3 regions of the Serratia montpellierensis genome follow, and region 1 is predicted to be linked to each of the others. Evidence: predicted binding sites of a transcription regulator. Region 1 holds the regulator's gene; each other region holds the start of a gene.
What was found. The regulator Fur, encoded in region 1, represses iron uptake genes when iron is present. The targets are predictions, from matches to a motif close to ATAATAATGAGAACNACTATCAA.
Positions count from the first base shown of each region.

Region 2: fes (enterochelin esterase) is a predicted target of Fur. The motif match lies at 6,692-6,714, and genes of this name have one in related genera.
Region 3: efeU (iron uptake transporter permease EfeU) is a predicted target of Fur. The motif match lies at 3,937-3,959, and genes of this name have one in related genera.

Region 1 covers NZ_VOSN01000005.1:738,535-748,358, forward strand. The annotation lists gene FUU19_RS08940 (PadR family transcriptional regulator) at 1-472, opposite strand, end outside; gene pgm (phosphoglucomutase (alpha-D-glucose-1,6-bisphosphate-dependent)) at 664-2,307, opposite strand; gene seqA (replication initiation negative regulator SeqA) at 2,385-2,927, opposite strand; gene ybfF (esterase) at 3,152-3,925, shown strand; gene ybfE (LexA regulated protein) at 4,182-4,469, shown strand; gene fldA (flavodoxin FldA) at 4,734-5,273, shown strand; gene fur (ferric iron uptake transcriptional regulator) at 5,603-6,049, shown strand; gene FUU19_RS08975 (beta-N-acetylhexosaminidase) at 6,295-8,952, opposite strand; gene chiQ (ChiQ/YbfN family lipoprotein) at 8,966-9,292, opposite strand; gene chiP (chitoporin ChiP) at 9,340-9,824, opposite strand, start outside.
Region 2 covers NZ_VOSN01000013.1:132,816-142,639, forward strand. The annotation lists gene FUU19_RS12475 (non-ribosomal peptide synthetase) at 1-5,028, opposite strand, end outside; gene FUU19_RS12480 (MbtH family protein) at 5,080-5,304, opposite strand; gene fes (enterochelin esterase) at 5,335-6,642, opposite strand; partial or broken gene FUU19_RS12490 (TonB-dependent siderophore receptor) at 6,844-9,032, shown strand; gene FUU19_RS12495 (helix-turn-helix transcriptional regulator) at 9,081-9,701, opposite strand.
Region 3 covers NZ_VOSN01000013.1:602,159-611,982, reverse strand. The annotation lists gene putA (trifunctional transcriptional regulator/proline dehydrogenase/L-glutamate gamma-semialdehyde dehydrogenase) at 1-1,739, opposite strand, end outside; gene putP (sodium/proline symporter PutP) at 2,311-3,795, shown strand; gene efeU (iron uptake transporter permease EfeU) at 4,041-4,886, shown strand; gene efeO (iron uptake system protein EfeO) at 4,907-6,043, shown strand; gene efeB (iron uptake transporter deferrochelatase/peroxidase subunit) at 6,055-7,353, shown strand; gene phoH (phosphate starvation-inducible protein PhoH) at 8,072-8,860, shown strand; gene lpxO (lipid A hydroxylase LpxO) at 9,095-9,824, shown strand, end outside.

The DNA of each region.
Region 1 (9,824 bases):
CCGCCAGGTTGCCGTGCCGATGATGCTCGCGGCCGGCACCCGCCAGGCGCGCCAGAATGACGTCAACCACCTGTTGATGCTTTTGCAGTTCGCCCTCGCCCGCCGCAGTGATGCGGTAGCTTTTGCGGCCGTTGCCGGTGGTGAGCGGTTCAAGAAAATCCTGCTCTTCCAGCAGCGTCAGCGTGGGGTAAATCACCCCCGGGCTCGGCACATACAGGCCGGATGAAGCTTCCTCAATCGCCTTGATCAGCTCATAGCCGTGGCTGGGCTTGCGCGCCACCAACGCCAGCAGCACCAGGCGCAAATCGCCGTGCTCGAACAGGCGATGGCGCCCGCCGCGGCCGCCGCGCCCACCCCGGCCGTGCTCCTCGCCTTCGCCGCCGAAGTGATGGCGCCCGCCGCGATGACGGCGACCCTCTTCGCATTCATGATGGTGGTGGTGATGCCGGTGTAAACCTAATCGGTGAAACATAGGGTGATACCTCGCTTTAACAGTGAACATCAATACGAGGTTGTTTAGATATATCTAAACAGCATCGATAACGCTAATCTAGATCGATATATCTAAATGCGCAAGCGCGCGCCGATAAAAAGATATATCTAAATTACAGGCATAAAAAAAGCGCTGTAAAAACAGCGCCTTTTATCAATCAAGAAAAGCGATTACTTGGCGGAAGCCAGCACTTCGCTGACGATCTCGACCGCTTCGTGCTCGATCTTCTCGCGGTGTTCCGCCCCGAGGAAGCTCTCACAGTAGATCTTGTAAGCCTCTTCGGTACCGGAAGGACGGGCCGCGAACCAGCCGTTGTCGGTCATCACTTTCAGGCCGCCAATCGATGCGCCGTTGCCCGGTGCGGCGGTCAGACGGGCGGTGATCGGGTCGCCCGCCAGGGTATTGGCTTTGACCATCTCCGGCGACAGCTTGGACAGCGCCGCTTTTTGCGCCGCAGTCGCCGGTGCCTGGATGCGGTTATAGCTTGGCGCACCGAAGCGCTTGGCCAGATCGTCATAGTGATGCTGCGGATTTTCACCGGTTACCGCAGTGATTTCAGCTGCCAGCAGGCACATGATGATACCGTCTTTGTCCGTCGACCACGGTTTGCCGTTGAAGCGCAGGAACGAGGCCCCGGCGCTCTCTTCGCCGCCGAAGCCCAGGCTGCCGTCGAACAGGCCGTCCACAAACCACTTGAAGCCAACCGGCACTTCCACCAGCTTGCGGCCCAGGTCGGCCACCACGCGGTCGATCATCGCGCTGGACACCAGCGTTTTACCGACCGCCACATCGGCGCCCCACTGCGGACGATGCTGGAACAGGTAGTTGATGGCTACCGCCAGGTAATGGTTCGGGTTCATCAGGCCTTTCGGCGTGACGATGCCATGACGGTCGTAATCCGGATCGTTGGCGAACGCCAGATCGAATTTGTCGCGCAGCGCCAGCAGGCCGGCCATCGCCGACTCGGACGAGCAGTCCATGCGGATGATGCCGTCGTGGTCCAGATGCATAAAGCGGAAGGTCTGATCGATGGAATCGTTCACCAGCGTCAGATCCAGCTTGTAGTGTTCCGCTACGCGCTGCCAATAGGCGATGCCGGAGCCGCCGAGCGGATCCACGCCCAGTTTCAGGCCGGCACGCTGGATAGCCGGCATGTCGACCACCTCAACCAGCCCTTCGACATACGGCTGCACCAGATCTTTGGCGTGCAGGTGGCCGCTGTTCCAGGCCTTGTCCAGCGACTGACGCTGAACGCCTTTCAGCTGTTGCGCCAGCAGTTCGTTGGCGCGCTTTTCGATCATCGACGTCAGGTTGGTGTCGGCCGGGCCGCCGTTCGGCGGATTGTATTTGATGCCACCGTCTTCCGGCGGGTTGTGGGACGGCGTAATGACGATGCCGTCGGCCAGCGCACCGCCGCGGCGGTTGTGGCACAGAATGGCGTGCGATACCGCCGGCGTTGGCGTGAAGCCGTTGTTTTCCTGCACGATCACGTCGACGCCGTTGGCGGTCAGCACTTCCAGCACGGAAATGAAGGCCGGCTCGGACAGCGCATGGGTGTCTTTGCCCACGTAGCACGGGCCGGTGGTGCCCTGCTGATGGCGAACTTCGGCGATCGCCTGAGCGATGGCGAGGATGTGTGCTTCGTTGAAGCTGTGGCGTTGCGCGCTGCCGCGGTGGCCGGAGGTGCCAAACTTCACCGCATGTGCGGCATTGCCGGCTTCCGGTTGCAGCACATAGTACTGCGACGTCAGCTGGGCTACGTTGATCAGATCGCTTTGGCGGGCGGGCTGCCCGGCACGTGGATTATTCGCCATCGACATATCTCCCTCATCCCTGTCGGTGACCGGGCAAATACGTCGCGCACGGCCATCATGACGGGCTGTTCGCTAAATTAGACGGTACCGCAAACTTTCTCGATCAGTTCCGCCGGGAACTGCATGGCCTGCATGATGTGTTCGATCATGCTGCGTTTGCGGCCGGTATTGGTATTGGTGATCACCCAGTAAGGGGTGCCCGGTACATGCTTCGGCTTGGTATGCGTGCCGTTGGCCAGCAGGGTCTGCTGATCGCCGGCGAAATAGGTGCGGGTACGGCCGGTCAACGCCTCGGTGGCGGCGGCGAAACCGGCGGCATCGAGGGTATACAGCGTGGACAGCACCAGCATGAAACGGTTGACCGCTTTGTTCTGCTCGGCATATTCATCCGACAGCAGCAGTTCACGCACGGCGCGCACGCGATCGCGCGGACGCTGCGCCGGCGCCGCTTTTTCCAGTTCGGCAGACTGCGACGCACTGGCGGCAGGCAACGCGCGTACCGGTTGCCCGGCGGTGAATTTCAACATGCGGCGTAAAATATCGGACGCGCTTTCACCGATGTGTTGCGTGTGGCTGGCAATATAACGGTAAAGCTCTTCGTCGACTTCAATAGTTTTCATCTTTATCCAATACTGTTTTTTCTACTTAGAACCTGAAGCCAGATCCTGCATTCAAGCCATGGGATTATAAGGTTAAAAGCGCTGGGGCGAACACAACAATGTGCCTCCGGACGGCAAATGCAGACTAATACCTATAGCCGGCACTGCCAAGCCCGCGCCGCGAAAATTCCGCATGATTCATCGTGCGATTCAATCATGATACCCTAATCTGAATCTCTCTCAGTATGAACTTCGCCATGAAATTACATTATCAACTGCTGGCCGCCGAGTCAGACGCGCTGCCGGTGCTGCTGATCCACGGGCTGTTCGGCAATCTGGACAACCTGGGCGTGCTGGCGCGCGATCTGCATAAACAGCACACGGTGATCAAGGTCGATCTGCGCAACCACGGCCTCTCTCCGCGCGCCGACGACATGAACTACCCCGCCATGGCGCAGGATCTGCTGGCGCTGCTCGACGAACTGCAGCTGGAAAAATCGATCGTCATCGGCCATTCGATGGGCGGCAAAGCGGCGATGGCGCTGACCGCCATCGCGCCCGAGCGCGTCGCCAGGCTGATCGTCATCGACGTCGCGCCGGTGAATTACCAGACCCGCCGCCACGACGAGATCTTCGCCGCGCTGAAGGCCGTCAGCGCCGCCGGCATCACCCAGCGCCAGGCGGCTGCCCAGCTGATGCGCGACTACCTGCAGGAAGAAGGCGTGATCCAGTTCCTGCTGAAGTCCTTCCACAACGGCGAATGGCGCTTCAACCTGCCGGTGCTGATCGAACGCTACGAAGACATCACCGGCTGGCAGGAAGTTCCGGCCTGGCCGCATCCGACCCTGTTCATTCGCGGCGGCCTGTCGCCGTACGTGCAGGACAGCTACCGTGCGGATATCGCCCGCCAGTTCCCGCAGGCCCGCGCGCACGTCGTCGCCGGCACCGGCCATTGGGTGCACGCCGAAAAACCGGAAGCGGTGCTGCGCGCCATTCACCGTTTCCTCGACGAAGCCTGAAAAATGCACTTACCTGGCGAAAAAACGCGCTAAAGATAACGGCTTAGCGCGTTTAGCCCGCAGTTAGGCATTGTCGTCGCTCCATCTGCTGGGGTAATATGGCGCGCTATAATTTTGCCACCGCGCCAGCGCGTTCGCGAACGCCGGTTCGGGGGTGAATTTGGGTTAGGGTTTATTGGCCCGAAGTGTGTTAATCGATGCCTCCGGAAGCGTGCGAGCGCTTTTTGATGCAAACTCCCTTGCAGTACCGCTACCTATGGCAAAAGAACAAACGGATCGCACGACGCTGGATCTGTTCGCAGATGAACGCCGTCCGGGGCGCCCGAAAACCAACCCGCTTTCCCGCGATGAACAGCTTAGAATCAATAAGCGCAATCAGTTACGGCGCGATAAAGTGCGTGGATTGCGGCGCGTAGAGCTGAAAATCAACGCGGATGCGGTGGACGCCCTGAACAAACTGGCGGAACAGCGCAACATCAGCCGCAGCGAGCTCATCGAGCAGATGCTGTTGGCGCAACTGGCGGAAGAACAGCCGGAACATTGATCTCTTCGGCCGCACGTGCGGCGCGGCGTTAAGGACAACGCCGGATCGACCACGCTTTTCTTCATTCTCCGGCATCGCATAAATGCGATAAAACCCCGGCGCCACTTTCTGGCATGATACGCATTTACCGGTAAGAGACTGCGCCTGTCGGCGCCCGCCCCGGAGGCGAAAGGCTCTTGCCATGGCATCATTTTAATCGGCGTCAGCGGCGGCAGTGCCGGCGTCGAGTAATGCAATTACTTGAATTTAAAGGTTATACGCGATATGGCTACTGTAGGCATTTTCTTTGGCAGCGACACTGGCAATACCGAAAACATTGCCAAAATGATCCAGAAAATTCTCCAGAAACAGTTTGGCGACGACGTCTCTGAAGTGCATGACATCGCTAAAAGCAGCAAAGAAGACCTGGAAGGGTTCGATATTCTGCTGCTGGGTATCCCGACCTGGTACTACGGTGAAGCGCAGTGTGACTGGGATGATTTCTTCCCGACGCTGGAAGAAGTCGACTTCAACGGCAAACTGGTGGCGCTGTTCGGCTGCGGCGACCAGGAAGACTACGCGGAATACTTCTGTGACGCGATGGGCACCATTCGCGACATCATCGAACCGCGCGGCGCGGCCATCGTGGGCCACTGGCCGACCAAAGGCTACCACTTCGAGGCCTCCAAAGGCCTGGCGGACGACGATCACTTCATCGGTCTGGCGATCGACGAAGACCGTCAGCCGGAGCTGACCAACGAGCGCGTGGACGCTTGGGTCAAACAGATCGTCGAAGAGCTGAGCCTGGCCGATATCGTCGGCTAAGCCCCGGCACTGGCGAAAGGTTGAACAAAGGCCCTGTAAAGTGCATAGTGTGCCCACAGGGCCGTCATCGGCAGCAGGGATTGCTGCGATAGAAGCTACAGATTTGTAACTTCCCACCCCGTCACGGTAGACTGAGATATCGGTTTATCCCATCCATCAAGGCGTTGCATGCAAAACATGCAATAGTGCAATTATATCTTTGTTAACAACCGGCGGTTTCCATTTAGTACAACCGGTTCTATAATGAGACGCATTAACTCTTTGTGCCGACCGATGCCACAGGCGAGTACGCCTCAACTTGATTAGCATAGTAACAGGACTGAATTCGCATGACCGACAACAACATCGCATTGAAGAAGGCCGGCTTAAAAGTCACGCTTCCGCGACTCAAAATCCTGGAAGTACTGCAAAATCCGGAATGCCATCACGTCAGTGCGGAAGATTTGTACAAAAAACTGATTGATATGGGCGAAGAGATCGGGCTGGCAACGGTTTATCGCGTACTGAACCAGTTTGACGATGCGGGCATTGTGACACGTCACAATTTCGAAGGCGGCAAGTCCGTGTTCGAGCTGACCCAACAGCATCACCACGATCACCTGATTTGCCTGGACTGCGGCAAAGTGATCGAATTCAGCGACGAATCCATCGAAGTGCGCCAGCGTGATATCGCCAAGCAGCACGGCATCAAGCTCACCAACCACAGCCTGTACCTGTACGGCCACTGTGAAACCGGTGACTGCCGCGAAGACGAAACGCTGCACGACAAGAAGTAAGCCTGACCGGCTTTGAAAAACCGCCTCACACCGAGGCGGTTTTTTTATGCCCGCCGTACAACGGACAAAAAAATCCCCGGACAAGCCGGGGGAAAATCATGTCATGAAATATCACAATTGCAGCGGCACTGCTACTCCACGTACTACTCTCACTACAACGTCCGCCCTACGCCGACACGCGCGAGCGAACGCCTTCCCCCTTCGTTATACGGCCGCCGCCAGGGCTGCAGGCCGTTGCACCGGGCTTAGACCTTCTCGGCGCGGCTGTAGCGCTTGCCGTCCGGGCTGACCGAACGCACCTGCACCTCACCGGAGATCGCCGGTTTGGCCTTGGCGTCATAGCGCTGCCACTGCTTGCCGCCGTCGGTGGAGTACTCGATGCCCAACCCCGGCAGCGCGATATTCGCCTCCAGCTTGCCGCCCGCTACGCGTGCGCCCGGCACCGGCAGACGGTAAGCGACGCCACCCTTGTCCAGCTTGGCCAGTTCCCGCTGGCCCAGGATATTGGCGAAGCGCAGCCAGTCTTTCTCCAGCGTCTTGGTATCGACAAAGTGGGTTTCCCCGCCTTTGTATTCGCGGCCGGCGCGATAGTCCTGCTCCCAACCGGCGCGGTGCCAGGCGCGTTCTGCCATCGACAGCGCGCGTGGGAAGATCATGTATTCCATCTGCGGGTCGGTGCGCTGAGTTTCGCTCCACAGCTGAGCGGACAGCCCGTAGGCGCCCGGCCACGGCTTGTCGCTCTTGGCGTTGAAGTGGTTGCCGTCGCGGTCGACCGAGGTTTCCGCGTTCTGCGGCATGTTGTCCGGCGCGAAGCTGAACACCTTGCGCTCGTCGCTGAAGCGGGTGCCCCAGTAGTAACCGCGCTCGTCCGGGTTAACCTCGTAAGGGAAGTCCATATAGACGTAGTCCGGGTTGGAGACCACCACTTCATACCCTTTGTTGGCCCAGTCGTTGACGCTATCGAAACCGCCCCAGTACAACGTGTCCCAGAAGTTGACGCCCACGCGCGAGGTGGCGAACGCCTTCGCGCTCTCGGCGTCTTTCAGGCCGTCTTGCCAGGCCTGCATTCTGTCGATGCCGTGCGCTTTCACCAACTTGCTGACCTCTTGGCCAAAGTAGCTCGGCAGGTGCTCCATGTCGGCCACCTTGCCCTCTTTGATCATCGTCTGGCAAACCTGCGACTTGGCCCACGGCTTGTCTTCGTTGCTCTGATCGATGATGCCTTTGCCCGGCTCCGGTTTCGCCTTGTCGGTATAGCCGGCGCCCAGGCGAATGTTTTTCGCTTCGTCGCCGCCGAAGTGCCAGGTCTTGATCGGCTGGCCGGCCTCTTTATGCATCTGGGCGATCTCGCCGATCACCTTGTCGACAAAGCGCTGGGAAGAGTCCAGGCACGGGTTCAGGTAGCTCTGGCGGTTAAAGAACTGCACGGAGGTGGTGTTGGAGGTATCGGTCGGATCCACCAGGCGGAATTCGTTGGCCTCCTGCTCTTTCCCGGCGGCATGCAGCTTTTTATAGCGCGCTTCCATCGAGACCACCGCGGCGCGGGCGTGTGCCGGCATGTCGATCTCCGGGATCACCTCAATCTGGCGCGCCTGAGCGTATTTGATGATGTCGATATAGTCCTGACGGCTGAAGAAGCCGCCGTAGACGTCCGGCCCCTGGCCGTACTGCGGCAGCAGGCAGGTGGTTTCGCTCAGATCGTGGCAGCGCTGGCCGCCGACTTCCGTCAGCTCCGGCAAACCGGGGATCTCGATGCGCCAGCCTTCGTCATCGCTCAGGTGGAAGTGGAATTTGTTGAGCTTGTAGGCCGCCATCTGATCCAGCAGGCGCAGCACCGCGTCCTTCTTATGGAAGTTGCGCGCCACGTCGAGGAAAATGCCGCGATACTGGAAGCGCGGCGCGTCACTGGCGTCCAGCGTGGCGATCTTGCCGCTGCCGTCGCTCGGCACTAACGACAGGATCGACTGCAGCCCGTAGAACACCCCGGCCTGATCGAAGCCGATCACCCGCGCCTCTTTCTTGCCAATGTTCAGCTCATAGGCACCCGGCACCGCCATCGCGCCTTTAAATTTGCCCGGCTGGATGTCGGTTTTGATCGGGTAACCGTTGGCCTGAACCGGCACGCCCAGCAGCGCGAAGCGCTGGTTGACGACGTCCGCCGCCGGCTTAACCAGCGTGCTCAGATCCGGCGATACCCCTTTGCGCAGATCGACGTCCTGCGCGTGAACCTTCACCTGCATCGGCGTCGGCACGATCTGGCCGCGCAGCGCGCCGGCAGGCAGCGTCTGCAGATCGGCATTGCTGACAAAGCGCGAAGCCGGCGTCATCAGAATGTTTTTGTCGTCCTTGGTACGCTTCCACTGGTCGCCGGTGAACGGCGCCACAAACTGGTCCAGGTTTTCGGTGTCGGTATTCGCCAACATTTTCGGCTTGGCGTCGCCGGACGTGGCATACCAGCGCGGCAGGAAGTCGTTTCTGAACAGCTGCCAATATTCGGCGACCACCGGGATTTCCACCGCCTTACCGGCCGGGAAACCGCTGAATTTGGCGGTCGGCTCCAGCTTGTACAGATCGCCGGTGAGGTGAGCGATCTTGAACTGGTCGTTGTCTACCCGCAGGGTCTGGCGCGGGCTGTGGAAATAGATGACCCAGTCTTTGCCGTCGATCGCCTGGCCGTCGTTGCTGAGGGTGAACAACACCCGGTTGCATGAGGCCCAGTCGGCGCCCAGTGCCGCGCAATCCACGCCGTTTTCGCCGGCGCGGTTATCCAGCATTTTCACGTTCAGCTTCAGCTGGCTCAGCTGATCCACTAGCTGTTGATCGGCCATGGCGTTTCCCATGCCGCCCAGGAATCCCATCGTTGCCGTCAACGCGGCTAATGCGCTCAGTTTGAATGCGTTCATGTTCTCGTCCTTCTTAATTATTGTTATCGCGAATTTCTTGCCACAGCTTGCCGCACTTGGCGTCGTAAGCCTGACCGTTACCGCTGTGCACCGCCATAATGCAGTTCTGATAATCCATCACCCGCACCGTTTCCTGCGCGGCGAACTGCTGGTGCTGCTTCTCTTGTTTCAGCACGTTCAGCACCGCCTTACAGGGCTGCAGACGCTCCGGCGAGCCTTCGACGGTGTTGATGCAGGCGCTGTATGCCTGCTTCAATTTGGCGTCTTCCGGCGGCGCGGCGGGTTGCGCACAGGCGCTCAAGGCCGCGGCGGCCGCCAACATCAGCATGATTTTTTTCATCGTTGAATTCCCTTAACTGCCCCCCGGCGGCGAGGCCGGGGAACGCATCAGAAGATGGTGAATGGCGCGATGACCATGAACTTGACGTCTTTCTCGTCCTGGAAGATGTTGCCGTAACCGCCGCCCCAGCTCGGGATGTTGGTGTGGTTGTCATACTGGGTGTAGTGCAGCTTGATCAGGGTGCCCTTGGCACGCCCTTCCTGGATGGTGTACATCGCGTCCAGGCTCCAGGCGCTCTCTTTCAGGCGCTGGCTCTGATCGTAGATTGGGTTGGTGCTCGGCTTGGCGTCCCAGGCGTAAACGTAGGAGCCGCCGACCGCCATGCCCGGCAGGTTCCAGTTGCTGAGGTCATACATCACGCCGGCGTACACCGCTTTCTCGCCGTTGGCGTTAAAGTCGGAGCGGTTGTCCCACCACACGTCCAGACGACCGTTGGACGAGGCGTAAGTCGGGGTCATGCGCTGCAGGAAGAAGCCCTGGTTGCCTTCCGCCTTGACCATGGTGCCTTCCAGACGCCAGTTGAATTGACCGG
Region 2 (9,824 bases), on a different contig from region 1:
TTCGCTATCGCCGTGTTTGACCCGCAGCGCATGCAACATTGCGCCCGGCTGGTTGAACAGATCGCGCTGCAGTTCCTGCTGCTCCAATTGATTCAGCGCCTGCGCTTCTTGTTCGGCGGACAGCGGCGGCAGCCTGTGGCTGTCCAGCGGCCAATGGCTTTCCTGCGGTATCAGCTGCAGCGGTTCGCCTTCGCGGTTGAATCGGGCGGCCAGCTGCGGATGGCGGCGGATCACCGCATCCAGCGCCTGCTGAAGGTGATGCGCGTCCAATTCTCCGCAGAGACTCAGGCGCGTCAGCGAGTTATAGCTGCCGCCCTGCTGCGCCGTCTGTGCATGGAACAGCAGGCCGTGTTGCAACGGCAACAGCGGCAGCGCTGCGGTTAACGGCCCATACGCCCGTTCCCAGGCGCGCACCGTCTCATCGTCAACGTTCGGCTGGGCGATCTCGGCCGCTACCAACGTCGCCGCCGCGCGATCGGGATGCCGTTCGGCAAATTCGCACAGTGCACGCACCGCTTGCTCGATGCCGCTGTGCAGCTGCGTAATGTCGCTCTCGCTGAAAATCCCCTCCAGCCAGCTCCAGTTGATCGCCAGGCACGCGCCGTTGCGCCGCTCTTCGACAAAGATATTCACCTCCAGGCCATACGACAGCGCCTGCTGCGCATCCTGCGCCACGGCGAAGGCGTCGCGGAAGCGGGTTTGGCTGCGTTGCGGCGCCCAGTTCCCCTCGTCCTGGCTGAAGCGCCCGAGGTAGTTGAACAAGATCTCCGGCGCATTGCGCTGCGCCAGCGCCGCCAGTTCGTCACGCTGCGGGTGCAGATAACGCAGCTGGCCGTAACCGACGCCGCGATCGGCCACCGCACGCGTCGCCCGTTTCACCGCACGCACGGCCTCATTGTGTTCGGCGTCATGCAGTTCGATGCACAGCGGATACTCCGCCGTCAGCCAGCCGACGGTGCGGGCCAGATCGAGGCCGTCGTCCAGTTCGGCGCGGCCGTGCGACTCCAGAGAGAAACGCAGCGAAGCGGCCTGGAAACGGCGGCGGCAGGCCTGAGCCAGCGCGCACAGCATGATCTCTTCAACCTGCGCGCGGTATCCCTGCGGCAAGGTGCCGAGCAGCGCGGCGGTCAGCCGGCTGTCGATCAGCGTACGCCGTTCGCTCACCGAGGCGATGCGATCGGTCTGCGGATCCAGCGCGCGCCGCCCCAAACGCGGCACCTCGTCCGCCAGCATCTGCCGCCAGAACGGCAGCTCGGCTTCGCGGCGTTCGACGTCGGCCCGTAAACGCGCTGACCACTCATAGAGCGAGGTTTCTTCCGGCGGCAGCGTGATCGGCTGCCCCTGCATGGCGCCGTCGGCCACTTGACGCAGTTCGTCGAGCAGGATGCGCCAGGAAACGCCGTCGACCACCAGGTGGTGGATCGCCAGCACCAGCCCCAGGCTCTGCCCGTCACGCTGCAACAGGATGGCCTGCATCATGGCGCCGGCCGCCGGATCGAGAAGGTCAAGTGCGGCATCAAATGCCTGTTCCGCCGCTAATTCCAGCTCACCGGACACGGTATTAACCTGCATCAGTTCACCGGCGGCGGCAGTTTCAACCACCAACTGACCGTCGCGGATCCTCGCGCCCAACGCCGGGTGTGCCGTGCGCAGTTGTTCCAACGCATCACGCAGCTGTTGCGGCTGCAGCTCGGCAGGTACGCGCAGGAAAACGCCGTGCGCGAAGCGGCGATGCATATCGCCCGTCTCGGCAAACCAGTGCAGGATCGGCAGCCCGTCGATCGGGCCTTGCTGCACGCTGCGTGCAGCCTGAGAGTCTACGACCAGCGGCTGCATCGCCTGCGCCATGCGTGCGGGGGTGTGCAGCGCGAAGATCTCGCGCGGCCGCAGCAGATAGCCTTTGCGCCGCAGGGCGGTGCCCAACCCCATCGCCGAGATGCTGTCGCCGCCAAGCGCGAAGAAATCGTCGTCGGCGCCGACGCGCTCCATCCCCAGCAGCTGCGCCATGGCGCCGCAAATCAGCCTTTCCTGTTCGGTGGCCGGCTCGCGAATGCTTTGCGCCAGCGTTTCCTGCGGTTTGGGCAGCGCCTGACGGTCAATCTTGCCGTTGACGTTAAGCGGCAGCTCCGGCATCACCACCAGGATTGCCGGCACCATATAATCCGGCAGACGCTGCGCCAATTGCCCCAGCAGCTCGCTTTGCAACGTTGGCGAAGCGCGACGCGCGTCATCCTGCACCGAGCAGTAACCGATCAAACGATAGGTGGCGCCGATCGGCTCGGCGATCACCACCGCCCGCCCCACGTCCGGCAAGGCGGCCAAGGCGCTTTCCACCTCACCCAGCTCGACGCGGAAGCCGCGCACCTTGATTTGGTGATCGGTACGGCCAATGAATACCAGCTGACCCTCCGCGCTCCAGCGCATCAGATCGCCGCTGCGGTACATCACCTCGCCTTCGGCGAACGGGTTGGCGACAAAGCGCGCCGCCGTCAGATCCGGGCGCCGCAGGTAACCGCGCGCGATGCCTTTGCCGGAAATGTACAGCTCGCCCGCCGCGCCGATCGGCACCGGCTGCAGGCGGCTGTCGAGCAGCCAGACGGCGGTATTGGCGAGGGGGCGACCGATCACCGGCTGATCGGCGGCCGTGACCGGCGCGCCGAGGGTATCGACGGTATATTCGGACGGGCCGTAATAGTTGTGGATCTCCACCTCCGGATGCTGCTGCATCAGGTTCCACAGCGTCGGCGTCGCCGCCTCACCGCCGATCATCACGAACGACGGCAGCGGGAACTGCCCCTTCAGCAGGCCGCAGTCCACCAGTTGCGAGAAGAATGACGGCGTGATGTCCAGCAGATCGATCGGCGTCTGTTGGGTTTGTTCCAGCAGCGCCCAGGGGTCGCGGCGCAGCTCCTCGTCGAAGATAACCAGTTCGCTGCCCATCATCATGCAGAACAGCGGTTCCCAGGAGGAGTCGAAAGAAAACGAGGCGGTATGGCCGGCGCGCAAGCGGCGCGCGTGGCGAGCCTGGAATTTTTCGATCGCCGGGCCGAACAGAGAGGCCTGGTGCGACAGGAACAGGTTCAGCAGCCCGCGATGCGTGGACATGACGCCCTTGGGTTTGCCGGTCGAGCCGGAGGTGTAAATCATGTAGGCGAGATGCGCCTCGCTCAGCGGCATGCGCCGCTCGTCGTCCGTTATCGGCGTGGCCTCGGCAGCCGCGCAGCGCGCCAGGCACGCGGCGTCGTCCAGGCACAATACCTGTGGCAGGTCCGGCATGTTGGTCAGCGTGGCGCGGTGGGTCAGCAACATTACCGGCCGCGCGTCGTCGCACATCAGCGCCAAACGTTCACGCGGATAGTCCAGATCGAGCGGCATATAGGCCGCGCCGCTGGCCAATACGCCGAACAGCGCGACCAGCGTGTCCACCGAGCGCGGAATGCCGATGGCCACCACGTCTTCGGCGCCGATGCCGCTGTCGATCAGCACTCGCCCCAGCTGCATCACCCGTTCGGAGAGCTGCCGGTAGCTGAGACGCACATCGCCGCAGGCCACCGCTAACGCCTCGGGCTGGTGCTCAACCTGGCGCTGGAACGCGTCCATGATTGACACCATGCCCGTTGGCGGCGTCAGATCGGCGCCGCGCCCCCAGGCCGCGAGTTGCTTTAGCTCCCCTTCGCCGATCAGCGCCAGTTGACCGTTCGGCTGGTGTGGCTGTCGCGCCAACTGCTGCAGCCAATGGCCGATGCGCTCCGCGTGATGATGCAAGCTGCGCGGCGAGTATTTGGCCGGGTTGGCCACCAAAGACAGCGTCAGCACGCCGTTGCGAAAGCCGATCTCAAACTCCAGGTCATCAACCGGCCCCATCGCCAGCGTATGGGTAACGGCCGCCTGGCCGTCGAACGACAAGGCGCTGTGGTAGACCTTGACGTTGACCACTGGGCCATAGAGTTCCTGATGACCGCCGACCAGGCCGAGATCGCGTTTGATCTGCTCCGCCTCATAGCGTTGATGGCGGCGCGCCTGCTTGATCTCCGCCACGACGGCCTGGCAGACGTCCGCCAGCGACAGTTCCGGCGTCACGTTCAGCAGCAGCGGCAGCACGTTGACCACCGGGCCGACCGCCGCCAGCGCCTGCGACCCCATCCGGCGCATGAAAGGAAAACCGACTGAAAAACGGGTTTCACCGCTCATGCGCGCCAGATACATCGCCAGCGCCGCCGTGACGATGTCGGCCGGTTGCAGCGCCTGCAGCACGTCGTCGCGCAGCGCTTCGTCAAACAGTGACTCCGGCAGCACCAGCACCTGTTTGAGCGGCCGGGCGCCCGGTTCAACCTCCCGGCTTTCCGTCGATAATGACAGCGGCGACGGCAGTTCGTGCAGATGCTGGCGCCAGAATTCGGCCGCCCGCTGGCGTGCGGCGGACGTTTGCCATTGCTGAAACTCTTCCACCACCTTGCCGAACGGGGTAAACGGCGAAGCCGCGGGCGACAGCCCGTGGCGCAGCGCGCGATAGATATCGGCGATCCGGCGGGTGATGGCCTCGAAACTGAAGCCGTCCAGGGTCAGATGATGAAAGCGCTGGTACCAGAACCAGCGATCGGCGCCGACACGGATCACCACATGCCGATAGAGCGGCCGCTCGCCGTCCGCGGGCAGATCCTGCGCCAGATCGTTATTCATCAGCGCCAGCGCCGCCTGTTCGGCATCTGGGCGCGCGCTGAAATCAAACCACTCCGGCGCCTGTACGCGTGCGGGGTCCGCATTAAGCGGTAAACGTTGCATTGGCTGGCCGTCCTGCGCCTCAAAAAACCGCGCCTGAACCGTATCCGCTTCCGCCAGCCCCTGGCGAATCGCGCGTTCCAGCGCCGAACGATCGATAGCGCCGTGCAATTCGGTGTAGTGCGCCACGGCGAAGCTGTTGCGGCGCAGCGCGATTTGGTCGGCAATCCAGATCCCCGGTTGCGCCGCAACCAGCGGATACTCCCGATACTCGACTTGAGTATCCGGCAAAGAAAGCGTTTCTGACATGGTGTCTGTCCTTTTCCTCAAACGGAATGTATCGATGTGGCTGCCTGGCGATTAACGCGCCGCATCCGCCGCTTTCAGCGCCGCCGGCCGCATGTCCTGCCAGTGCGTTTCGATGTAGTCGATGCATTCACCGCGCGACGCCGGCCCCATCAACACGCGCCATCCCGGCGGCGTATCGGCAAACTGCGGCCACAGCGAATACTGTTGCTGCTCGTTGACCAATACGGAGAAACGGAGATTTTCGTCATCGAACGGGTTTTGTTGTTCCTGAGTCATTTGCCTTACCTGTCTGTCAAAATGTGTGGGTTATTCCATCCCGGAAAGCAGTTGGCGCACGCCGTCCAGCAGACCGCCGCGCCAGCAGAGCGCATCGTGCCCGCCGGAAAACACGCGGTAATCGACGCGGTGCCCGGCCGCCGTCAGCGCCTGATGCATCTGGCGATTGACGAATTCGATGTCCGCCTCCCGATCGCCGGCTTGCTGAATTACGGTGAGCGTGGCTGCCGCTGCGCTGCGCTGCCGAACCTGGCGTATCAGCCAGCCTTCCTCCAGTTCGTGGCGTTTTTCGAATTGGGTAACGAATTGCACCGTAGGCCACCAGAAGGAGCCGGACTGGCTCAGCACGTGGCCGAAGCGCTCTGGCCAGTGCAAACCGGCATATAACGCCGCCAGCCCGCCGTAGCTCTGGCCGGCGACGACGGTGCGCGCCCCTTCCTCGCTGAACGGTTCGCGCCGCTGCGCCTGCGGCAATAGTTCGTCGATCACCGCCTGCCAGAATGCGGCGTTGCAAGGCAGCTCGTTTTCCCGGTGTTCGCCGTCGATCGCATCGATCAGCAGCCAACATGCAGGCGGCAGGTGCCCTTTTGCGGTTTCGTGCTCGATCACCGGCAACAGCGCGTGCCTTTCGACCCAGTTTTGGCCATCGAGCAGCAGCACCAGCGGGCGATTCGCTTTCACCCCCGCGTCGCCGCTGGCATACAGCCAGACGCGCCGCTGCGTGCCGAGCCGTTCGCTCTGCCACTGGAAAAGCTGCAGCCGCGCCTCCTCCAGCGGCCGATCGGCGGCCTGCCAGGCGCTTTGATCGTCGGCATCCGGCCCTTGCGCCAGAGAGATGGGCCGCGGGCGATGAGACGGCCCCAGCGATATACGATTCAGCGGATCGGCGATGGCCAACGGGAACAGCGATACCCACCAGGTACGCTGTTGGCGATCGCGCAACGTTTCGTCGTCGCTGAAGATGGGGGGAAGATCCCGGTCGGTAATGGGGATCAGGCTGTAGCTGCCGCGCCAGCGGCGATCGATAACGGCCGCGCCGTACCAAACGTCGGTGCCGGGGAGCCGGGTCAGGCTGCTGGGGGACGTGCTGTGGTGATCGGTAATGCCGTTGATATCGGCGTAAACGCGGCATATCGGCGAGTGCCGTTCATCGCCGGCGGGATCGCGCCACAGCCAGGTCATTTTGACGTGGCTGTCATCGTGCGGTTCGACCACGGGTGTGCCGTGAGCGGCAACCTTCTGCCACCACGCGGATTGCCCCGCCGTCTCTTCACGCAGCCATTGAGCCGCCAATCCCTCACGGTCGTTGTCTGGCCTCTTTTCCGGCAAAAACTCCATAGCGCCCCTTACATAACAAGAATGTCTTTTACAAAACCTGACAATCGTATTGATACTCATTATCATTTTCAATACTATTTGTCGGATTTTTACCGTCGTGCAAACACGACGTCTCCGCGCCGACGGGTGAAGACCGCTTGCCGGCATTTCGGGGTTTATCAGGGTGGCATGACACACAAAAGCAGGTATTCAGGAGAGATAATGAAGATTAAAAACAAAGGGATAGCAAACGGAAGTGCGGAGGCGATGTCCGCCAAGCGTCTGTTGCTGGGATCGGCGCTGGCCTTATTGCCCTTGGCGCAACACGCGTCTGCGGCAGCGGACGAAACGATTTTGGTGACCGCCGACGCGCAAAACAGCGTGACCGCACCGGTCAAAGGGATCGTCGCCAAAGAGAGCGCTGCCGGCACCAAAACCGCCACCCCTCTGCGCAAGACGCCGCAGTCCATCTCGGTGGTCACGCGCGAGCAGATGAACGATCAGGAGCCGGCGTCGGTCGCCGACGCGCTGAACTACACCAGCGGGGTGATCACCACCTACCGCGGCAACTCCAACCGCAATGACGAAGTGATCAGCCGCGGCTTCCGCTATGCACCCAAGCTGCTCGACGGTCTGCACTTTGGCCTCTCGAGCCAAAATGGCGGCGCCGGGCAGATCGATCCCTGGTTGCTGGAGCGCGTGGAGATGGTGCACGGCCCGGCCGGCGTGCTGTACGGCCAGGTCAGCCCCGGCGGCGTGGTGGTGATGACCAGCAAGCGTCCTACCGCCCAGAGCATTCACGAGGTGAAATTCAGCACCGGCAACCGCCATCTGGCGGAAACGGCGTTTGATTTTGGCGGTAAGCTTAACGACGACAACACCCTGTTCTACCGCCTGAACGGTATCGCCAGAACCGAACATGAGTTTGTCAAAGACAGCAAGCAGCAACGGGTGGCCATCGCCCCGGCCTTCACCTGGCTGCCGAACGAAGACACCAGCTTTACGCTGTTGACCAGCTACCAGAACGATCCGAAAGCCGGATCGCGCAACTTCCTGCCGCGCGCCGGCACGCTGTTCCCGACCAGCGCGGGCTATGTACCCTATGACTTCAACATCAGCGAGCCCAGCTTCAACAAGTCGCGGCGCGAACAGGCGTCGATCGGCTACAGCCTCGAGCATAACTTCAGCGATGCGCTGTCGTTTACCCAGAACCTGCGCTTCACTCACCGTGATGAAGACTATAAATATCTGGTTTATAACGTAAATTCGAAGGTCAACGACCACACCGTCACCCGCATGGCGCAGCATGAATCGCAGATGACCAACGAGTTTGGCGTGGATAACCAGCTGAAGGGTCTGTTCGACACCGGCGAGGTGAAGCACACGGTGCTGGGCGGGTTGGATTACCGCTACAGCCATATCGATTCGAAGATGTATCGCGATCGCGGTAACGATTACCCGATCGACTGGGCCAACCCGGTTCGCCCCAGCATCGATGGCAGCACGTTGGCGCTGGTTTCCAGCGATTTGAAGACGCTGAATCAGGTCGGGGTGTATCTGCAGGACCAGTTGGAGTGGAATAACTGGAACCTGCTGCTGTCCGGCCGTCAGGACTGGTCGCAGGTCAACACTCGCGATCGCACCAGCGGCGGCAAAGAGCAGACCTACAACGATGCCCAATTTACCGGCCGCGCAGGCCTGCTCTACGCCTTCGACAACGGCATTTCACCGTATGTCAGCTACAGCACCTCGTTCGATCCTAACCTGTACCCAAGTGCCGCGGGCGCCGATCCGCTCAAGCCGACCACCGGCAAGCAAACCGAGGTGGGCGTGAAGTACCAGATCCCGGGCGGCAATACCCTGCTGACCCTTTCCTGGTTCGACATTACCCAGCGCAATGTGGCGTCTTATAACCGTCTCACCTCCGCCTACGAGCAGATCGGTGAGGTGAAATCCAAAGGGATTGAGGCGGAAGTGCACGCTCAGCCGACGCCGGAGATCACGCTGACCGCCGCTTATACCTACACCGACGTAGTGACCAAAGACTCCAACTCGGCGGACGAAATTGGCCACAGCCCGGCGGGTATCCCGCGCCACGCGGCCTCCGCCTGGGGCAGCTATAGCGTCCTGAGCGGTGCGCTGAACGGCCTGACCGTCGGCAGCGGCGTGCGTTACATCGGCGATGCGCCGGCCGACGCCACCGGCCAGTACGACGTGCCGACTACACGCTGTATGATGCCATGGTGAAATATGACCTCGGCCAGGCCTCGTCGGCGCTGCGCGGTGCAGCGCTCCAGCTTAACGTGCAGAACCTGACGGATAAGAAATACGTTTCATCGTGCAGCGGCGAGTACGCCTGCTTCTACGGCAGCGGCCGCAGCATCATCGCTTCGGTCAACTACCGCTGGTAACAAGAATGGGCGGCCAGCGCCGCCCATTTCTCCCACCTTTCCCGCTGCCTACTCCTGCTTCAATTCCCGCAAGTGCTTGTACACCGTGGCACGCCCCATCGACAGCACGTTGGCGATGTAGTCCGCTGCGCTTTTGGCTTTGAACGCCCCCTGATGATAGAGATCGCTGACCAGCCGGCGTTTCTGTTCGCGGCTCAACGCACCGAGCGCGGCGTTCTCGCGCCGCAGCCAGTCGTGCAGGAAAGTGTTGATCTTCTCCTGCCAGTCATCTTTGAACAGCTCTTGCGGCTGTGGCTGCAGCCGCGTGACCGACAGGAACATGTCCAGCGCGTTGCGGGCGTCCTCGAACATCGCGGTGCTCAGGTTGATGCACAACAGATAGCTGGGCTTGCCCTGCTCGTCGCGCGCGGCGATGCTCACCGAACGCATCTTTTTGCCGTCCCAGTTCAGCTTCTCATAGGGGCCGGTCACGTTGGCGCCGCCATCAAGTTCGACGCCTTCCAGCCCGGCATCGTCGCCCGGCTTGCGCTTCGACAGGTTGTTCGCCAGATAGGCTATTTTGTTGGTACTCAGATCGTGGATCACCACTTCCGCATTCGGGAAAAACAGCGCCGCGATCCCGTCGGCGACCGACCGCAAAAGTTCGAGTTGAGAAGAAGAGTTCGGCACGCTGGGGTGTCTCCGTATGGCCCGGTTTGGTTGGCTGTTCAGCCGCTTAGCATACCGCAGTTGCCGCCGCTTGCCGAGTGGACGGGCGGCAAGCGGCGCATCCTTCGCCGATGGCTACGCTGG
Region 3 (9,824 bases), on a different contig from region 1:
TCGTCGAGCGGCAGGGTGGCATCGGCGATGCGGTTGACGAACGAGGTGTTGGCGCCGTTTTCCAGCAGGCGGCGCACCAGGTAAGCCAGCAGCGTTTCATGGGTGCCGACCGGTGCATAGATGCGGCAAGGACGGTTCAGTTTGCCGTCGGCCACTTTACCCACCACCTGTTCGTACAGCGGCTCACCCATGCCGTGCAGGCACTGGAACTCATACTGGCCAGGGTAGTAGTTGTTGCCGGCCAGGTGATAGATGGCGCTCAGGGTATGGGCGTTGTGGGTCGCGAACTGCGGGTAGATCAGGTTCGGCACCGACAGCAGCTTGCGGGCGCAGGCCAGGTAGGAAACGTCGGTATAGACCTTGCGGGTGTAGACCGGATAGCCTTCCAGGCCGTCCATCTGGGCGCGTTTGATTTCGCTGTCCCAGTAAGCGCCCTTCACCAGACGGATCATCAGGCGACGGCGGCTGCGTTGCGCCATGTCGATCACCGCATCGATGGCGAACGGACAGCGTTTTTGGTAAGCCTGGATCACGAAGCCGATGCCGTTCCAGCCGGCCAACTGCGGCTCGAAGCACAGCTTCTCCAGCAGATCGAGCGAGATCTCCAGACGGTCGGCCTCTTCGGCGTCGATGTTGATGCCGATATCGTACTGGCGTGCCTGCAGGGTCAGCGACAGCAGGCGCGGGTAGAGTTCTTCCATGACGCGTTCGTACTGCGCGCGGCTGTAGCGCGGGTGCAGGGCGGACAGTTTGATGGAGATGCCGGGGCCTTCATAGATACCGCGGCCGTTGGAGGCTTTGCCGATGGCATGAATTGCCTGCTGGTAGGAAACCAGGTAGGCCTGCGCGTCGGCTTCGGTCAGGGCGGCTTCGCCCAGCATGTCGTAGGAGTAGCGGAATCCTTTTTCTTCGAGCTTGCGCGCGTTGGCCAGCGCCTCGGCGATGGTTTCGCCGGTCACGAACTGTTCGCCCATCAGGCGCATCGCCATGTCCACGCCTTTGCGGATCAGCGGCTCGCCGCTCTTGCCGATAATGCGGTTCAGCGAACGGGACAGATTGGCTTCGTTATGCGTGGACACCAGCTTGCCGGTGAACAGCAGGCCCCAGGTGGCGGCGTTGACGAACAGCGACGGGCTGCGCCCCAGGTGCGAGTGCCAGTTGCCGTTGCTGATCTTGTCGCGGATCAGGGCATCGCGGGTCGGTTTGTCCGGAATACGCAACAGCGCTTCCGCCAGGCACATCAGCGCCACGCCTTCCTGCGAGGAGAGGGAGAACTCTTGCAGCAGGCCTTGCACCATGCCGGCGCGGCCGTTTGCACTTTTTTGGTTACGCAACTTCTCGGCGATGCCGTAGGCCATTTTGTGAGTAGCCTGAGCAAGATCGGCGGGTAATCGCGCCTGTTCGAGCAACATCGGCACCGCTTCGGTCTCCGGGCGACGATAGGCGGCGGTGATGGCGGCGCGGGTGACCGACTGCGGCAGAATTTGTTCGGCGAAATCGAGGAATGGCTGGTGTGACTCTTCCTGCGCTTGCGGCATAATGTCGTCCGCTTCAGGCTGGCCCGCAGCGGCCAGCGCTGGAATTTCAGGAATATCGGAACCGCTCTCGAGACGCTCGAGGTAATTAAAGATGGCCTGCTTGATGAGCCAGTGCGGCGTGCGATCGATGCGCTGCGCGGCGCTCTTGATCCGGTCGCGTGTTGCCTCGTCGAGTTTCACGCCCATTGTGGTAGTGCCCATGCCTATCCAACTCCTGTGTTTAGAACCTATCCCATCAGGCTAGACAAACAGCAGGCCGGAAAGCCTGTTGGGATAGGTTCGTGTGATGTGTGGTGTCAAGAATGCAGACAATATCCTGCATGTTGCAACTTTGTGCAACCTTGTTAAATCAGGCTGATGAGCGAAGTGTGAGTTTCATCGATTTTTTAACATGGGCAGTTGGCACGAATGTTGCGTTATTGAGCGAATGCGGCGGGGTTTATGATGCCGCAAACGTTTTACCTTGCGGTATATAAGGGTAATAACCAGGTGCAACTCATTTTGCTTGTCGTGAGTGCAACCTTTGTGCCCGGTAAATGTGACGCAGGGTAAACTTTGTGTAACTTTGTTGTTAAATATCTTGTTGGTTGATGAAAGGCTCATCTAGGATAACCGACGGTCAACAATTACGGGCAGAAACTATTTTACCTGCACTTGCTCGCAGGCAGCGCCACGTTCCGGCGCGGCGGCCAGTGAAATGCATTGCGCGTGGGTTTACCGGCGCCGGCTTGGCCGGAGCGAAACGCGAATAATAATGAAAGTGGAGAATTAAATGACAATGAGCACACCTATGCTGGTGACCTTCCTGGTGTACATTTTCGGGATGGTGCTGATCGGCCTGCTTGCCTACCGGGCAACCAACAACTTTGATGACTATATTCTCGGCGGCCGCAGTTTGGGCAGCGTGGTGACCGCGCTGTCCGCCGGCGCTTCCGACATGAGCGGCTGGTTGCTGATGGGCCTGCCGGGCGCCATCTTCCTCTCCGGCATCTCCGAAAGCTGGATCGCTATCGGCCTGACCATCGGCGCTTACCTGAACTGGAAGCTGGTGGCAGGAAGGCTGCGCGTGCATACCGAAGCCAACAACAACGCCCTGACGCTGCCGGATTATTTCACCAGCCGCTTTGAAGACAACAGCAAGCTGCTGCGCGTGATCTCGGCCATCGTTATCCTGGTGTTCTTCACCATTTACTGCGCCTCCGGCATCGTAGCCGGCGCGCGCCTGTTCGAAAGCACCTTCGGCATGAGCTACGAAACCGCCCTGTGGGCCGGCGCCGCAGCGACCATCCTCTACACCTTTATCGGCGGTTTCCTGGCGGTGAGCTGGACCGACACCGTGCAGGCCAGCCTGATGATTTTCGCGCTGATCCTGACGCCGGTGATCGTGATCTTCGCCGTCGGCGGCATCGATACCTCGATGCTGGTGATCCAGGCGCAGAACCCGGCCAACCTCGACATGCTGAAGGGGCTGAACTTCGTCGCCATCCTGTCGCTGCTGGGGTGGGGCCTGGGCTACTTCGGCCAGCCGCACATCCTGGCGCGTTTCATGGCGGCGGATTCTCACCGCACCATCCGCAGCGCGCGTCGCATCAGCATGACCTGGATGATCCTGTGCTTGGCCGGCACCATCGCCGTCGGTTTCTTCGGCATTGCTTACTTCGCTAACAACCCGGATCAAGCCGGTAACGTGTCGCAGAACGGCGAACGCGTGTTCATCGAACTGGCGATGCTGCTGTTTAACCCATGGGTAGCGGGCGTGCTGCTGTCGGCGATTCTGGCGGCGGTCATGAGTACCCTGAGCTGCCAGCTGCTGGTGTGCTCCAGCGCGATCACCGAAGACCTGTACAAGGCGTTCCTGCGTAAAGGTGCCAGCCAGCGCGAGCTGGTGTGGGTCGGCCGCGTCATGGTGCTGGTGGTGGCGTTGATCGCCATCGCGCTGGCGGCCAACCCGGAGAACCGCGTGCTGGGGCTGGTGAGCTACGCCTGGGCCGGTTTTGGCGCCGCCTTCGGCCCGGTTGTGCTGATTTCGGTGATGTGGTCGCGCATGACCCGCAACGGCGCGCTGGCCGGCATGCTGGTCGGTGCAGTGACGGTGATCGTCTGGAAACAATACGAATGGCTGGGCCTGTATGAAATCATCCCGGGCTTCATCCTGGGCTGCCTCGCCATCGTGGTGGTGAGCCTGATGGGCCGCCAGCCTTCCGCCACCATGACCGAGCGTTTCGATCAGGCGGAAGCCGAGTACAAAACGGTGTAACGCCGTTCGATGTCAGTCGGTAAGGGGCGCGCAGAGCGCCCCTTTTTTTTGCCTGCCGATCGCCGTCATCCGGCTGTAACACCTGGCGACATTTGATTAGAAAAAATCACGCTTGCGCCTCTTGTATTTCTTCTTGGCAGAATGATAATCACTCTCGTTGGTTTTTACGTTTCTTTACAGAGTTGCCGCCGCTCATTTCGAGTCAGTTTTCTCTGCCGCTGCGGTCTTTTCAGGGGTGATTATTTATGTTCGTTCCCTTTCTTATCATGTTCCGCGAGGGGCTGGAGGCTGCGCTGATCGTCAGCCTGATCGCCAGCTACCTGAAACGCACGCAGCGCAGCCAATGGCTGGGCGCGGTGTGGATCGGCGTGATTGTCGCCGCGGCGCTGTGCCTGGCGCTCGGCATCTTCATCAATGAAACCACCGGCGAGTTCCCGCAGAAACAGCAGGAGCTGTTCGAGGGCATCGTGGCGGTGGTGGCGGTGCTGATCCTCACCTATATGGTGTTCTGGATGCGTAAGGTGTCCAAGTCGGTCAAGGTGCATCTGGAAGGGGCGATCGATCAGGCGCTCAACGCCGGTAAAGGGCAGGGGTGGGCGCTGGTGGCGATGGTGTTCTTCGCCGTGGCGCGCGAAGGGCTGGAGTCGGTGTTCTTCCTGCTGGCGGCGTTCCAGCAAGACGTGGGCGCCGCAGCGCCGATCGGCGCGGTGCTCGGCCTGGTGGCCGCCATCGTGCTGGGCATGATGATTTATTGGGGTGGGGTGAAGCTGCACCTGGCCAAGTTTTTCAAATGGACCAGCCTGTTCATTCTATTCGTCGCCGCCGGCCTGGCCGCCGGAGCGATCCGCGCCTTCCACGAGGCCGGCCTGTGGAACCACTTCCAGGCTATCGCCTTCGATTTCAGCAGCACCCTGTCGACCCATTCGCTGTTCGGCACCCTGCTGGAAGGCATCCTCGGGTACCAGGAAGCGCCGACGGTCAGCGAAGTGGCGGTCTACTTCTTGTATCTGATCCCGGCGCTGATTTTCTTTTTCCTGCCGCAGCGCGCGGAGCCGGCAGCGGCCCCGGCGCAACGTAAAATCAATCATTAATGTTTAATAGGGAATCTCGTATGTCTACTCCGTTATTACGCCGCAAGGCGTTGCACGCAGCATTACTGGCTATCCCGGCGTTTGCGCTGAGCATCGACGCGTTGGCGGCGGACGTGCCGCAGGTCAAGGTTACGGTTAACGACAAGCAGTGCGAACCGATGCAGCTGACGGTGCCGGCAGGCAAAACGCAGTTTGTGGTGCATAACACCAGCCAGAAAAACGTCGAATGGGAAATCCTGAAAGGGGTGATGGTGGTGGAAGAGCGCGAGAACATCGCGCCGGGCTTCACCCAGAAAATGACCGCCACGCTGGAAGCGGGCGAATACGACATGACCTGTGGGCTGCTCAGCAACCCGAAAGGCAAACTGACCGTCACCGCGGCAAGCAATGGCGCCACCGACGGTAAACCGAACGCGCTGGACTTGGTTGGCCCGATCGCCGAATACAAAGTCTACGTCATCAAAGAAGTCGATGGGCTGGTGAAACAGACCAAGCTGTTCACCGACGCGGTGAAGGCCGGCAACGTGGAGCAAGCGCGCAAGCTGTACGCGCCGACCCGCCAGCATTATGAACGCATCGAGCCGATCGCCGAGCTGTTCTCCGATCTGGATGGCAGCATCGACGCCCGTGAAGACGACTACGAGAAGAAATCGGCGGATCCGAACTTCACCGGTTTCCACCGTCTGGAGAAGGCGCTGTTTGCCGACAACTCCACCAAAGACATGGGCGCCTACGCCGATCGCCTGTACCACGACACCGTAGAGCTGCAAAAGCGCGTGAGTGAACTGACCTTCCCGCCGAGCAAGGTGGTGGGCGGCGCAGCCGGGCTGATCGAAGAAGTGGCGGCCAGCAAGATCAGCGGTGAAGAAGACCGCTACAGCCGCACCGACCTGTGGGATTTCCAGGCCAACGTCGACGGCGCGCAGAAGATAGTCAACCTGCTGCGCCCGCTGTTGGTCAAGGCCAACAAGCCGCTGCTGGACAAGATCGACGCCAACTTCAAAACCGTCGACACCATTTTGGCGAAGTACCAAACCAAAGAGGGCTATGAGTCCTATGAGAAGCTGACCGATGCCGATCGCAATGCGTTGAAAGGGCCGATCACCACGCTGGCGGAAGACCTTTCCCAACTGCGCGGCGTATTGGGTCTGGACTGAGGCATACGGTTATGAGCAACAAGGCAGGCCCGAATAACGGGCCTCATCCGCATTCTCAGGGGGCGGCATCGCCTTCGCGGCGCCGTTTGCTGCAGGGGCTGGGGCTAAGCGCACTGGCGCTGGGCGGCACCCGCCTGGCGCAGGCGACGGGCAACGTGGCGGAGCCGTTGGCGACGCCGCAGGATGAGCGCTGGCAGAAACAGCCGTTTTATGGCCGCCATCAGGCCGGGGTGCTGACCCCGCAACAGGCGGCGATGATGCTGGTGGCGTTCGACGTGCTGGCGACCAGCAAAGCGGATCTGGAGCGCCTGTTCCGGCTGCTGACCGATCGCATCGCGTTCCTGACCCACGGCGGCAAGGCGCCGGAGGTGGACGCCAAGCTGCCGCCGCTTGATTCGGGGATCATGGGGCCGGAGATTTACCCGGATAACCTGACCATCACCGTCTCGGTCGGCGCATCGCTGTTCGATGAACGCTTTGGCCTGCAGGCGCAAAAGCCGCTGCGGTTGCAGAAAATGACCCGCTTTCCCAACGATGCGCTGGACGCCGGGCTTTGCCACGGCGATCTGCTGCTGCAGATCTGCGCCAACACCAATGAAACGGTGATTCACGCACTGCGCGACATCATCAAGCATTCGCCGGATCTGCTCAGCGTGCGCTGGAAGCGGGAAGGATTTATCTCCGCGCATGCGGCGCGCAGCAAAGGCAAAGAGACGCCGATCAACCTGCTGGGCTTCAAAGACGGCACCGCCAACCCGAAAACCGACGACAAACCGCTGATGGATAAGGTGGTGTGGGTCGGCGACAACGTCGGCGAGCCGGCGTGGACGGCGGGCGGCAGCTACCAGGCAGCGCGCATTATTCGCTTCCGAGTGGAGTTTTGGGATCGCACGCCGCTGCAGGAACAGGAAACCATTTTCGGTCGCGAAAAGCACAGCGGCGCGCCGCTCGGCATGAAGCATGAACATGACGAGCCGGACTACGCGAACGATCCTGACGGCAAGGTGATCCCGATGGATGCGCACATTCGGCTGGCTAACCCGCGCACGCCGGAAAGCCAAAGCAACCTGATGCTGCGGCGTGGCTACAGCTATTCCCTTGGCGTTTCCAATGCCGGGCAGCTGGAAATGGGGCTGCTGTTCGTCTGCTATCAGGCCGATCTGGAAAAAGGATTCCTGACGGTGCAAAAAAGGCTCAACGGCGAAGCGCTGGAAGAATACATCAAGCCGATCGGCGGCGGGTATTTCTTCGTATTGCCGGGCGTGAAAGAGGGCGGCGACTATTTGGCCAGCGGCCTGCTCAAGGCCTGAGCGCGCAATGACGAGGCGGGATCTTCCGCCTCGTTTTACGTTGGCTTGCCTATTGTGCGGGACATTAAGCGACGGGGTTCAATTCAATCCGTCGCCTGCGAATTAAAAAATCTGAAGAGCCCGCCGACTTTTGGTTGTGCAAATTTTAATCGAGAAACTAAAGTGTCATTCGCGGTTTTTAATTGTAATTTATTGATATTTATGGGGTAAAAATTTTTATGGAATGACGTGCCGAGCGTGATATAGTGTTTTTGCGCTAACTGAAAACAAAAGATATAAAATTTTTTTACATTTTAGTAACGCGACAGGATTGAATGTCATTATACTGTAATCATCTGGCGGTAGTTTTCACACGGTGCACAGCTTGAAGCTGTAAATATCACTGCGGGGATCGCTAATGGTAAAGTCCTTGGTTGGGCTGGAAAGAAAAAATAACACATCTCCCCTGATTTCTCGTTGTAACGAGGGTTCTCTCTCCGACTCTCTTTTACCGGCAACCCCGCACTCTTATCGCTATCGAATCTCATCACTTTTTACTCCACGTTTATTGATGCAGTCCGCGTTGTCCCGTGAAGACACGGCGCTTAAGCGTTGCCGTCGATTCACCTTGTCCCTTGGCTCTTATTGGCTCGGAGGAGGCCAAAACCTAATACGTGTGTGAAACATAATCGCGCGGCCTGGCCGTTGCGGTAGGTGAAACAAACTGTAAGGTGCCACTATGGGTAGACAGAAAGCAGTGATCAAAGCACGTCGTGAAGCGAAACGCGTTATTCGTCGTGACGCTCGTAGTCATCGCCAGCTGGAAGAAGAGTCTGTGACCTCGCTGGTGCAAATGGGGGGAGTCGAGTCTATCGGCATGGCGCGAGACAAGCGCGATAGCTCACCCATCGAGGCTAGAACCGAAGCTCAGGGTCATTACTTATCAGCCATAGAGAATAAGCAGCTGATCTTCGCCACCGGCGAAGCCGGCTGTGGCAAAACATTCATCAGCGCCGCCAAGGCGGCGGAGGCGCTGATCCATAAAGAGGTGGATCGGATTATCGTTACCCGTCCTGTTTTGCAGGCGGATGAAGACCTTGGCTTCTTGCCGGGTGATATCGCCGAGAAATTCGCGCCTTATTTCCGCCCGGTGTATGACATCCTGGTGCGCCGTTTAGGCTCTTCCTTTATGCAGTACTGCCTGCGGCCGGAAATCGGCAAGGTAGAGATTGCGCCGTTCGCTTATATGCGTGGACGCACCTTCGAAAATGCGGTCGTTATCCTGGATGAAGCCCAGAACGTGACCGCCAGCCAGATGAAAATGTTCCTGACCCGCCTGGGAGAAAACGTGACGGTTATCGTTAACGGTGACGTGACCCAGTGCGACTTGCCACGCGGCGTGAAATCCGGCCTCAGCGACGCGCTGGAGCGCTTCGAAGAGGACGAGATGATCGGCGTTATCCGCTTTGAGAAACAGGACTGCGTGCGCTCCGCTTTGTGCCAGCGCACGCTCAACGCTTACAGTTAACCTATCCGCTAATAGAAAGGCCGCTTCGGCGGCCTTTTTTCTCTCCGCAATTTCCCCTCTCGTTTAGCCTTTGTGTAAATTATTGTGGTTATTTGTATAGATTTTCGTTGAGTTAGCGTTAATGATTAATGGGTTCCAGATTGGCGCGCAACTTGCGTGCGCCGCCAAAAGGACACTATCTGGGGTGTGCGCCGCGCGGCGCATTGAGTGTGAGTTCCTTGATGCGATTCAAACATGAAATATATCATTCTGATTTTGCTTATTTTATGCGTCGTCTATGTGCATTACCGCGGGCGGGTACGCTACAACGTGTGGCGACAGCTGTCTGACCATTCCACCTTTACCGCACCGCTGAACGTCTTTATGTATCTGTTTTCCCGTGTGCCGACCACGCCGTACCTGAAGCCGGAGCAGTTCCCTGAGCTGGCGGTACTGCGGGAGAATTGGGAAACCATCCGCGACGAAGGACAGAAGCTGATGGAGATCCAGCAGATCAAAGCGTCCGATCAATTCAACGACGCCGGGTTCAACTCGTTCTTCAAGACCGGCTGGAAACGCTTTTATCTGAAATGGTATGAGGACAGCCATCCTTCCGCCATGACCCTGTGCCCGCAGACCACGGAACTGCTGCGCAGCCTGCCTTCAGTCAAGGCGGCGATGTTTGCTGAACTGCCGGACGGCAGCCGCTTGCCGCGCCACCGCGACCCTTATGCCGGTTCGCTGCGTTATCACCTGGGGCTGATTACCCCCAACGATGACCGCTGCTTTATTGAGGTGGACGGCGAGCGCTACAGCTGGCGCGACGGTGAAGGCGTGATGTTCGATGAAACCTACCTGCACTACGCGGAAAATCAGAGCGGGCAAAATCGTCTGATCCTGTTCTGCGACATCGAACGGCCGATGCGCTACCGTTGGGCGCAGGCGGTGAACCACTGGCTGGGGCGCAATCTGATGAGCGCCGCCA